DNA from 3 places in the Rothia sp. CCM 9416 genome. Region 2 is predicted to be linked to each of the others. Evidence: predicted binding sites of a transcription regulator. Region 2 holds the regulator's gene; each other region holds the start of a gene.

Region 1 (3,277 bases), on a different contig from region 2:
TGATGCCCAGATCGGTGTTGAGCTCTTTGTAAATATTGTGCAGGGAACGTGGCACCGGCCTGACCTCGGGACGTACAGAGAAACTTAGCCCCATAGCGTGCCCTGGGGTAGGGTAGGGGTCCTGACCCAGCACCAGAACCTTGACCTGGCTCATGGGGTAGGTGAAGGCCCTAAAAATATCCGGGCCAGGGGGCAGGGTGTCCCGGCCAGCCTGATGCTCGGCCCGCAAAAAATTACCCATAGCCCTAATCTGAGGCTCCACGGGTGCCAGGGCCTGCGCCCAGTCCGGGTCCATAATCTCGTGTAGGGGCTGAGCAGGCACGGCGCTTATTCTCCTCTTGTATGCGGTATTCTCCCTATAAGACTAGACCACCGAAAGAAGACCCATGAACATGCCAGCCGGTTCACCCACACCAGAGTCTCAGACTAGCTCTACCCACCGGCTTACCGAGCAGGAGCGCGCCATCTTAGATATGGAGAAAAAACGCTTCAAGTACCAGGGAAGTAAAGAACAGGCCATCAGCAAAGACCTGGAGCTGAGCCCGATTGCCTACTACCAGCAACTCAATGCACTGATCGATAATCCGCGCGCTATTGCCGCTGAACCGGCCCTTACCCGCAAGCTCCGGCTCACACGCAACCGACTCACCTAAAACAGGGCGGGGGAGTGTACCCTAGAAGCTGACCCCCGTAGCAACCGTGCACCGAAAGAGGCGACCAGTGAACACCTACCCCCGTGACGAGTTCGATGATGTCGAAGAAAACTCCTCCCGGCGGGGTGCCTACCGCGGACGAGTCACCGACACCTCAACCTCACGGGCCGGCCTGCTGGCTGTCATCATCAGCGGTATTCTCGCCCTCCTGGTGGGCGGCATCATGTACGTGGTTTCGCCCCGGACTGCTGGCCCGGGTACCACAACCGCGACCGCATCGGCAAGAGCCACCGCAACAGCTACCGCCGATGCCAGCCCCAGCACCAACCCAGCTAGCGTTACCGTAGCGGTCTATAACTCAAGCGCCCCCGAAGGCTCAGCCAGCACCGCCGCCAGTGTCTTGCAAAAAGCAAACTACAAGATTACTGAAACCACCAACTGGACCGGCACCTATGCCACCGAGTCCATGGTTTACTTTGCTACCGGGGCCTCATCAGAAGCCAACGAAGTCGCTGACCTCTTAGGTATTGCCTACATCAACCAAGACTTCCAGGCCGAGACCGGTGAGGTCTATGTGGTGCTCGGAGCAGACTTCGACCCCACCGCGCTTGCAGAGCAGACCCAAGTGGCCAGCGCGGATGCTGCCACCTCGACAGCAACAGAGGATAGCCAGCTCTTCTACGTCTATGACCCGGTGAACGGGACTTACACCGCCACCAGCAAGACAGAGGCCCTGGCCTCGGGTAAGGTTCTCTACCGTGTGGACCCCGCTACCGGTGCCTACGTTGAATACTCCGGAACTGATGCCAGCTCACCAGCCTCAGCGACTACGGGAACCGCTACCCAGAACACCCAGCGCTACAGCCTGGACCCTGCTACCGGCACCTATGTACTGGATCCTGCCGGTGCCTATATCTACGATTCTGCTACTGGAACATACACACAGGGCTAAGCGAGATCTAAGCCCGGGAGCTGTAGCTTTGTGCGCTGTTGGCGATTAAGGCTTCTCAAAGCGAATAATAGGTTTGCGCGCTCTGGGCTCAGGTGCCAAGATTGTAGTTAGCACTCAGAGGCTTGGACTGCTAAATCATGTGCTAGATTCTGCACCCGGGTGGCTCTGAGTAAAACACCTGAGCGATTTCTTGGTGAGGTTCTCCCCGTGCCGCCCCTATGGCGGCCCCGGTAGCGCCGTCCGTCGCGGGCACCGACTAATCGCGCTCACACCTAATGTTCCAGAAGGAGCGAAAGCCATATGGCAAAGCTGATTGCTTTTGATGAAGAAGCACGCCGCGGTCTTGAAAAGGGCCTCAACACCCTCGCAGACGCAGTAAAGGTAACTCTCGGCCCCCGCGGTCGTAACGTTGTCTTGGAGAAGGCCTGGGGCGCCCCCACCATCACCAACGATGGTGTTTCCATCGCCAAGGAAATCGAACTTGAAGACCCCTACGAGAAGATTGGCGCTGAGCTGGTCAAGGAGGTCGCAAAGAAGACTGACGACATTGCCGGTGACGGTACCACCACCGCAACCGTTCTAGCTCAGGCTCTCGTCCGCGAAGGCCTGCGCAATGTTGCCGCTGGCGCTGATCCCCTCTCCCTCAAGCGCGGTATCGAAAAGGCTGTAGAAGCTGTTACCGCTGAACTGCTCGCTTCTGCCAAGGAAGTTGAGACCGAAGAGGAAATCGCCGCAACCGCATCTATCTCCGCTGGTGACCCCGAAATCGGTAAGCTCATTGCCCAGGCTATGGAGAAGGTCGGCAAGGAAGGCGTTATCACAGTTGAAGAGTCCAATACTTTCGGCCTGACCCTTGAACTGACCGAGGGTATGCGCTTTGATAAGGGCTTCCTCTCCGGCTACTTCGTTACCGATGCTGACCGTCAGGAAGCTGTCCTTGAGGACCCCTACATCCTGATCGTTAGCTCCAAGATCTCCAACGTCAAGGACCTGGTTCCCGTCTTGGAGAAGGTCATGCAGGCCGGTAAGCCCCTGCTGATTGTTGCCGAGGATGTTGAGGGCGAAGCCCTGGCCCTGCTGGTTCTGAACAAGATGCGCGGCTCCATCAAGTCTGTTGCCGTTAAGGCTCCTGGCTTTGGCGACCGCCGGAAGGCTCAGCTGGCTGACATCGCTATTCTGACCGGTGGACAGGTTATTACCGAAGAGGTTGGCCTGTCACTTGATACCGCAACCATCGACCTGCTGGGCCAGGCCCGCAAGGTTGTTATCACCAAGGACGAGACCACCATCATCGAAGGCGCAGGTGACCCTGAGGCCATCGAGGGCCGCGTTGCTCAGATCCGTGGCGAAATCGCTAACTCTGACTCTGACTACGACCGCGAGAAGCTGCAGGAGCGTCTGGCTAAGCTTGCCGGTGGTGTTGCTGTGCTCAAGGCCGGCGCTGCTACCGAGGTTGAGCTCAAGGAGCGCAAGCATCGCATCGAGGACGCCGTCCGCAACGCTAAGGCCGCTGTTGAAGAGGGTATTGTGCCCGGCGGCGGTGTTGCCCTGATTCAGGCTGGCGTGAAGGCTTTTGAGAAGCTGGAACTGACCGGCGATGAGGCAACCGGTGCCAACATCGTCCGTGTTGCCATCGACGCTCCCCTCAAGCAGATTGCTTTCAATGCTGGCA
Region 2 (3,277 bases):
GCCCGCAGGAATCTTGATGGTCAGGGGCTTGCGTTCACGCACACGACCCTCACCATAGCACTCGGCGCAGGGGTGCTTGATAACGGTTCCAAAGCCACGGCAGCTGGGGCACTCAACAGGCTGAACGACAGTACCCAAGATGGACTGAACCTGGCGCTGCATGTAGCCCTGTCCACGGCAGGTTTCACAGGTTTCGGGGTGGGTACCCTCAGCGGTTCCCTCGCCCTTACACAGGTCGCAGGTCACAGCGGTATCAACGGTGATGGGCTTATTGGTGCCAAAGACAGCGTCTTTAAGGTCAATCTTGACGTTGATAAGAGCATCCTGCCCCTGACGAACCCGGCTCTGCGGCCCGCGCGGAGTCGCGTTGAAAAAGGTCTCAAAGATATCCTGGAAACCACCAAAGCCGCCCGCCCCGTTAAAGCCGCCGGCTGTGCCGTTCTCGTTACCGGTTTGATCATAAATCCGGCGCTTTTCAGGGTCAGAGAGCACATCGTGAGCTAGCGAAACACGCTTAAATTCCTCAGCGGCTTCCTCAGAAGGGTTAATGTCGGGGTGCAGCTGGCGGGCTTTCTTGCGGTAGGCCTTTTTGATTTCTTCGGGGCTGGCATCGCGCGATACACCGAGGGTTTCGTAGTGACTGCTCACAGTTCTCTCTTTCAGGGTCATGGGGTACTACTAAATATGTGGAGGCAAGAAGCTGTTTTACTCCTGCCCCAAAATCTTTGACAGGTAGCGGGCTACGGCATTCACCTTTGAGACGGTTCGGGCGTAGTCCATACGTGTTGGCCCTACAACACCAACGTGTGCGTTTCCTCCAGGGCCGTAGCTACTTGCAACAACTGAGGTCTCGGCCAGCGATTTCTCCCTGTTTTCTGAGCCGATGCTGACCGCAAAACCGCGCTCATCGTGTTCCATAGTTGCCAAAAGCTTAAGGAGCACCACCTGCTCTTCAAGGGCATCGAGTACAGGTGCAATACTACCGCGAAAATCAACGGTTGACTCTGCCAGGTAGGCTGTTCCCGCTATCAGCACCTGAGAGGATACACCCTGAGCTGCCAGTAGCTGAACTGCTTGGACGAGGCTGAGCATGAGCTTGCTGCGCGGGTGAGGAGCCAGCGCCTGAGCTACCTGGGACAGAGGCTGACCCGAAAAGGCCTCAATAAGCTGTTGCTTGATAGTGACTAGTTCATCGGCTGTATGCGGGCATGCTACCGTTCGTTGGGTGACCTGCCCGGTATCGGTAATCAGTACCACTAGGACTGTGGATGTTGATAAAGAGACCAGCTCAACATGCCGTAGCGCAACCGTCGGGCCGGTCGGATACTGCACCATGGCGACCTGGTGAGTAAGCGAAGAAAGGAGCTGGACGCTACTTTTCATCATGTCATCCACGCTATCGGCGCTATCGAGCAGGGTATGGATTGCTCTCTTCTCCCCTGGTGAGAGCGGTCGCAAAGCCGATATCTGGTCAACGAAAAGCCGGTAACCTAGGTCAGTGGGCACTCTGCCCGCACTGGCATGTGGTGCCGATATCAGGCCCTGTTCTTCCAGAGCGGCCATGTCGTTGCGCACCGTGGCGCTAGAAACCCCCAACTGCCGCCGCTCAATGAGGGTCTTTGAACCAACCGGCTCCCGAGTATGCACGTATTCCTCGACGATAGCCTGCAAGACCTGAAGCCTGCGCGGATGGTCCATTTCACCTCCTGATGATGTGAGCTTTAAGGGTTTTTAGCACTGGGGATACCAGAGTGCTAAGTTACCCGTTAACTCTAATACCACTGCACTAGAATCAGAATTCAGTACGCTGATGGCTAAGGCACTTGGCCGTGTTTTCAAGGAGTTTAATGGATTATCGCGCTTCGTGGGGGTCAGCTGATCTGAGCGCCCACAAACATTCCCAATTACCCCGCGTGGTGCTCAAACCGGGGCTGGTTCTCGAAGATATGGTGAGCGGTTTTGTGGGTGCAGCTGTTTCGCTCCGCTCTGTTGGCAGTAACCATATGGTAGGTCTTGAGGATCGGCATGGGCGGGTCAAGCAATTCCCCTTGGGCCCCGGCTTCCTCCTTGAAGGTCGACCGGTCAACCTTGTTGCTCCTGAGCCGCAACAGGCTAAGCCCACCAAGCAGATTTCCCGATCCGGTTCTGTCGCCTTGGATAATGCCCCCGCTAGGACTGCCCGTGCCAGCCGAATTTGGGTCGAAGGTATCCACGACGCTGAACTGATTGAGAAAGTGTGGGGGCACGACCTGCGTGTCGAAGGGATTGTGGTCGAACCCCTCCACGGTCTTGATGATGTAGCCAGTGCCATTAGGGAGTTCGCACCAGCGCCCCACCGAAAACTTGGGATTCTAGTGGACCACCTGATTACCGGGTCTAAAGAAAGCCGTATAGCCGAAGCCGCGCTGAAAACCCCCGGCGCTCGCGGGAACGTAATGATTATGGGGCACCCCTTTGTCGATATTTGGCAGGCAGTTAAACCCGGCGTTCTTGGAATCGAGAAATGGCCCGTAATCCCCCGCAGCGAAGAATGGAAGCAGGGAATCCTTCGCCGACTCAACCGGCCTTACGCCAGACCCGAAGATATTCGAGCCGGATGGGACTCAATCCTAAAGCGCGTTGATACCTATACCGACCTTGAGCCGGCTCTGCTTGGCCCAGTAGAACAACTCATAGATTTTGTGACTCTTGAAAGCTAAACTTTCTCGGTAAATAATGTGATAAATATCGTGCGCTCACAAGACAAAAAGTCACTTATACCTATACCTTGTACACAAGCTATTGACTAGACTTGTCTGAGGCATGAACTTGGCATCGTGCCATCACTCGTATCCACCCAAGACCAAAGAGAAACCTTCTTGAAGACTGCAACTTCTCCATCGACCACCACCTACAAGGGGTCCTCAGCAACGGCATCGCACCTGTCCGTTAATGCTGACCGCAACATAGCGACTGCTGCCCACTTCGGTGGTGTACTCGGCTGTATCCCCTCCGCTGTTATCTACTACCTCTACCGGGGTCGCGGTCCTTTCACTGAGCAGGAATCACGTGAGGCGCTCGACTTCACCCTGCTTCCCACCATCGTTTTGGCTCTGGGAATTATTCTGAGTAACATCCCCGCTATCGGCTGGTTCTTCGGACTTGTAGCAGCTCTGACCTGGACCTACCTGGCTTTCTCAGCACTTATTGCCGGCATTGTGGTAACTCGCGGTAACCCCTACCAGTACAAGTTCAACACTTTCCTTTTTACTAAGATTTTGAGCCGTAAAAAGTAGCC
Region 3 (3,277 bases), on a different contig from region 2:
GTTAATACAAATAGTTCTGCCCGCTACGGTGTTGGTCACCATAGCGGGCAGAACTTGAGGCGGCTGGTATACCTAACGGACAGCTATTTTATTGAGCCTGTTCGTTCTCGTCTTCAGCGGGCTTCTCAACGACCAGGGTCTCGGTGGTCAGAACCAGCGCAGCAATGGAGGCTGCATTTTCTAGTGCTGAACGGGTTACCTTGACGGGGTCAATGACACCGCGAGCGATGAGATCCTCATACTCGCCGGTTGCGGCGTTAAAGCCGTGACCGATGGGCAACTCAGCGACGCGAGAGACAACGACGTAGCCATCCTGGCCTGCGTTCTCAGCAATCCAGCGTAGAGGCTGAACCAGGGCACGGCGCACAATGTCGATACCGACCTGAGCCTCCTGAGAGTCGAGCTTGACGCCATCCAGGGCAGCAAGCGCGTGAACCAAGGCGGTACCGCCACCGGCTACGATGCCCTCTTCAAGAGCCGCGCGAGTGGATGACACAGCGTCCTCGATGCGGTGCTTGCGCTCCTTGGCTTCGACCTCAGTTGCCGCACCTACCTTAATAACGCCAACACCGCCGGCCAGCTTGGCCAGGCGCTCCTTGAGCTTTTCGCGGTCCCATTCGGAGTCCACGCGCTCAATTTCACTGCGAATCTGGGCGACGCGGTCAGCAACAGCCTCGGAGGTGCCGCCGCCGTCAACGATGGTGGTGTTGTTCTTGGTAACTGTTACGCGTCGCGCTGAACCGAGCTGTTCCAGGGTGACAGCGTCCAGGGAGATACCCAGTTCACCGGTGATGACAGTAGCACCGGTCAGAACGGCAAGGTCCTGGAAGATTGCCTTGCGGCGATCGCCAAAGCCAGGAGCTTTGAGGGCCACAACATCCAGGTTGCCGCGGAGCTTATTGACCACCAGGGTGGAGAGGGCTTCACCGTCCACGTCCTCGGCAATGATAGTCAGCGGCTTCTTGGCCTGAACAATCTTTTCCAGGACGGGCATAATCTCGGCAACGGTTGAGATCTTGCCCTGGTAGAGCAGAATAGCGGTGTTTTCCAAGACAGCTTCGGCACGCTCGGGGTCGGTCACGAAGGAGGGTGACAGGTAGCCCTTATCGAACTGCATGCCTTCGGTGACCTCAAGCTCAATCTCGGTGGTTGAGCCGTCTTCAATGGTGATAACGCCATCCTGGCCGACCTTAGAGAAAGCCTCGGACAGCAGTTGACCAATTTGAGGTGACTGGGCAGAGATAGCGGCAACGTGAGCCACTTCTTCGCCCTTAACTTCGCGGGCATTCGCCAGAAGGCGCTCAGCAACCAGCTTGGCTGCCTGCTCAATTCCCCGCTTAATCTCACCGGGGGCGGCACCAGCGGCAACGTTCCGCAAGCCTTCGGCAACCAGTGCCTGAGCCAGAACGGTTGCGGTGGTGGTGCCGTCACCAGCAACGTCGTTGGTGCGGGTTGCTACCTCTTTAGCCAGCTGAGCGCCGAGGTTCTCGTAGGGGTCCTCCAGCTCGATTTCGCGGGCAATGGAGACACCGTCGTTGGTGATGATGGGCGCGCCCCACTGCTTATCAAGAACCACGTTACGGCCGCGGGGGCCCAGGGTTACCTTGACAGCGTTGGCCAGTTTATCAACACCGGCCTGTAGGTGCTTACGCGCCTCATCGTTGAATTCAAGCTGTTTTGCCATGAATCCTTACTTCTTTCTTTGGGTACTAACGGGTGTGGTAGGTTCCGCTAGAACTTAGGAGACAACAGCCAGAACGTCGCGGGCTGAGAGGATCAGGTATTCAGCGCCACCGAACTTAACTTCGGTACCGCCGTACTTGGAGAAGATGACAAGGTCGCCTTCTGCTACATCTACGGGGATGCGGTTGCCCTTGTCGTCGATGCGGCCGGGGCCTACAGCGATAACCTTGGCTTCCTGGGGCTTTTCCTTGGCGGTGTCGGGAATAACCAGGCCGGATGCGGTGGTCTGCTCTGCTTCGACGATCTGGACGACAATGCGGTCTTCGAGGGGCTTGATGTTTGCCACGAGGTACTCCTTATGAGAAGGCTTAAAAATAGAAATTATGGGGTGACCGGTGCTGCAGCGCCCGGTGCTGGTATCGTCGCGGTCTTACCTACCGGGCATCTTTAGCACTGTAAGCGGTCAAGTGCTAACTAAAACTTTAGGCCGGTAATGGCTCAGGGGGCAAGATACGGCGCAGGTTTCGCACACAGCGCACCTTTTTGTGTGTTATAGACTACTTTCTGGTGATGTGGAGGTACCCGTGCTCAAACTGATTTTCTGGCCCGTTCTAGTTCCTACCGTCCTCTTTTCAATGGGGCTAGGTGCTATCGTTCCCATTCAGATTCTGGCAACGATCAGGCTCGGGGGCTTCTCCCGCCTTAGCAAGCTCGTTAGTAGCGGTTGCAGGTGTCTTTGCTCTACTCTGTACCGTGCCAGTTGGCGGGGCCATACTCCCCACCGGCACTAGAATGGTAGGCAATGACTAGCCTGACCCCTGCCCCAGCCCACCCATTCACGCACGAACAGCTTGCCGCTATCGACGAGTTCACCCCCTACTTCACCGACCGCGCTCTGGCAGCAGCCAGCACCCTGCGCTCACGCGGCTTCAGCCCAGAAGACAGTTCAGCCATACTCACCCAGGCAAAGCTCCGCACCCAGGGAGCAGATAAGTTCGGGGATAAGGCCCACAGTATGCTCCTGACCGAAGCAGGCTACGAGCAGGCCACCCGGGCCGCCGTCGCTAAAGGTCACGCCCAACGTTTCAAGGACGCAGGGATCACTTCTGTAGCCGACTTAGGGTGCGGCATCGGCGCTGATTCCCTAGCCTTTGCTGCCGCAGGCCTTGCCATCACCGCCGTAGAACTAGACCCCGCAACCGCCGCTTTCACAGCCCACAATCTTGCCCACTACCCCAACTCGCAGGTGCTCGTCGGCAATGTCGAAAACATTGACGTTCAGACCCTCACCACCGCAAACGGTCAAGCGATTCAAGCGCTCTGGCTCGACCCGGCCCGCCGCGAAGTTGAGGGTGGCGCAACCACCTCCCGACTCTTTGACCCCGAAGCCTTCTCCCCTCCCCTCTCCTTGATCGAAAAACTGGCGGCAACCGGCATCCCCATGGGTGTCAAAATGGGCCCGGGCCTACCCCACGAACACATTCCCGCCAACTGCGAAGCCGAATGGGTATCCCACGGTGGCTCCGTTGTAGAAGTAGTGCTCTGGTTCAACGCCCTGGCCCGCAAGAGGGTGCGTAGAGCAGCCAGCCTACTC

The links. The regulator HrcA, encoded in region 2, represses chaperone genes, less so after heat shock. The targets are predictions, from matches to a motif close to TTNGCACTCGNNNNNNNCGAGTGCNAA.
Region 1: groL (chaperonin GroEL) is a predicted target of HrcA. The motif match lies at 1,713-1,739, and genes of this name have one in related genera.
Region 3: groES (co-chaperone GroES) is a predicted target of HrcA. The motif match lies at 2,131-2,157, and genes of this name have one in related genera.

The regions. Positions count from the first base shown of each region.
Region 1 covers NZ_JBLXXR010000005.1:40,054-43,330, forward strand. The annotation lists gene ACN080_RS03705 (uracil-DNA glycosylase) at 1-322, opposite strand, end outside; gene ACN080_RS03710 (DUF3263 domain-containing protein) at 387-653, shown strand; gene ACN080_RS03715 (LytR C-terminal domain-containing protein) at 721-1,605, shown strand; gene groL (chaperonin GroEL) at 1,906-3,277, shown strand, end outside.
Region 2 covers NZ_JBLXXR010000009.1:66,953-70,229, reverse strand. The annotation lists gene dnaJ (molecular chaperone DnaJ) at 1-648, opposite strand, end outside; gene hrcA (heat-inducible transcriptional repressor HrcA) at 706-1,698, opposite strand; gene ACN080_RS05410 (DUF3097 family protein) at 1,848-2,699, shown strand; gene ACN080_RS05405 (DUF4870 domain-containing protein) at 2,859-3,275, shown strand.
Region 3 covers NZ_JBLXXR010000002.1:126,654-129,930, reverse strand. The annotation lists gene groL (chaperonin GroEL) at 89-1,684, opposite strand; gene groES (co-chaperone GroES) at 1,739-2,029, opposite strand; gene ACN080_RS01690 (THUMP-like domain-containing protein) at 2,486-3,277, shown strand, end outside.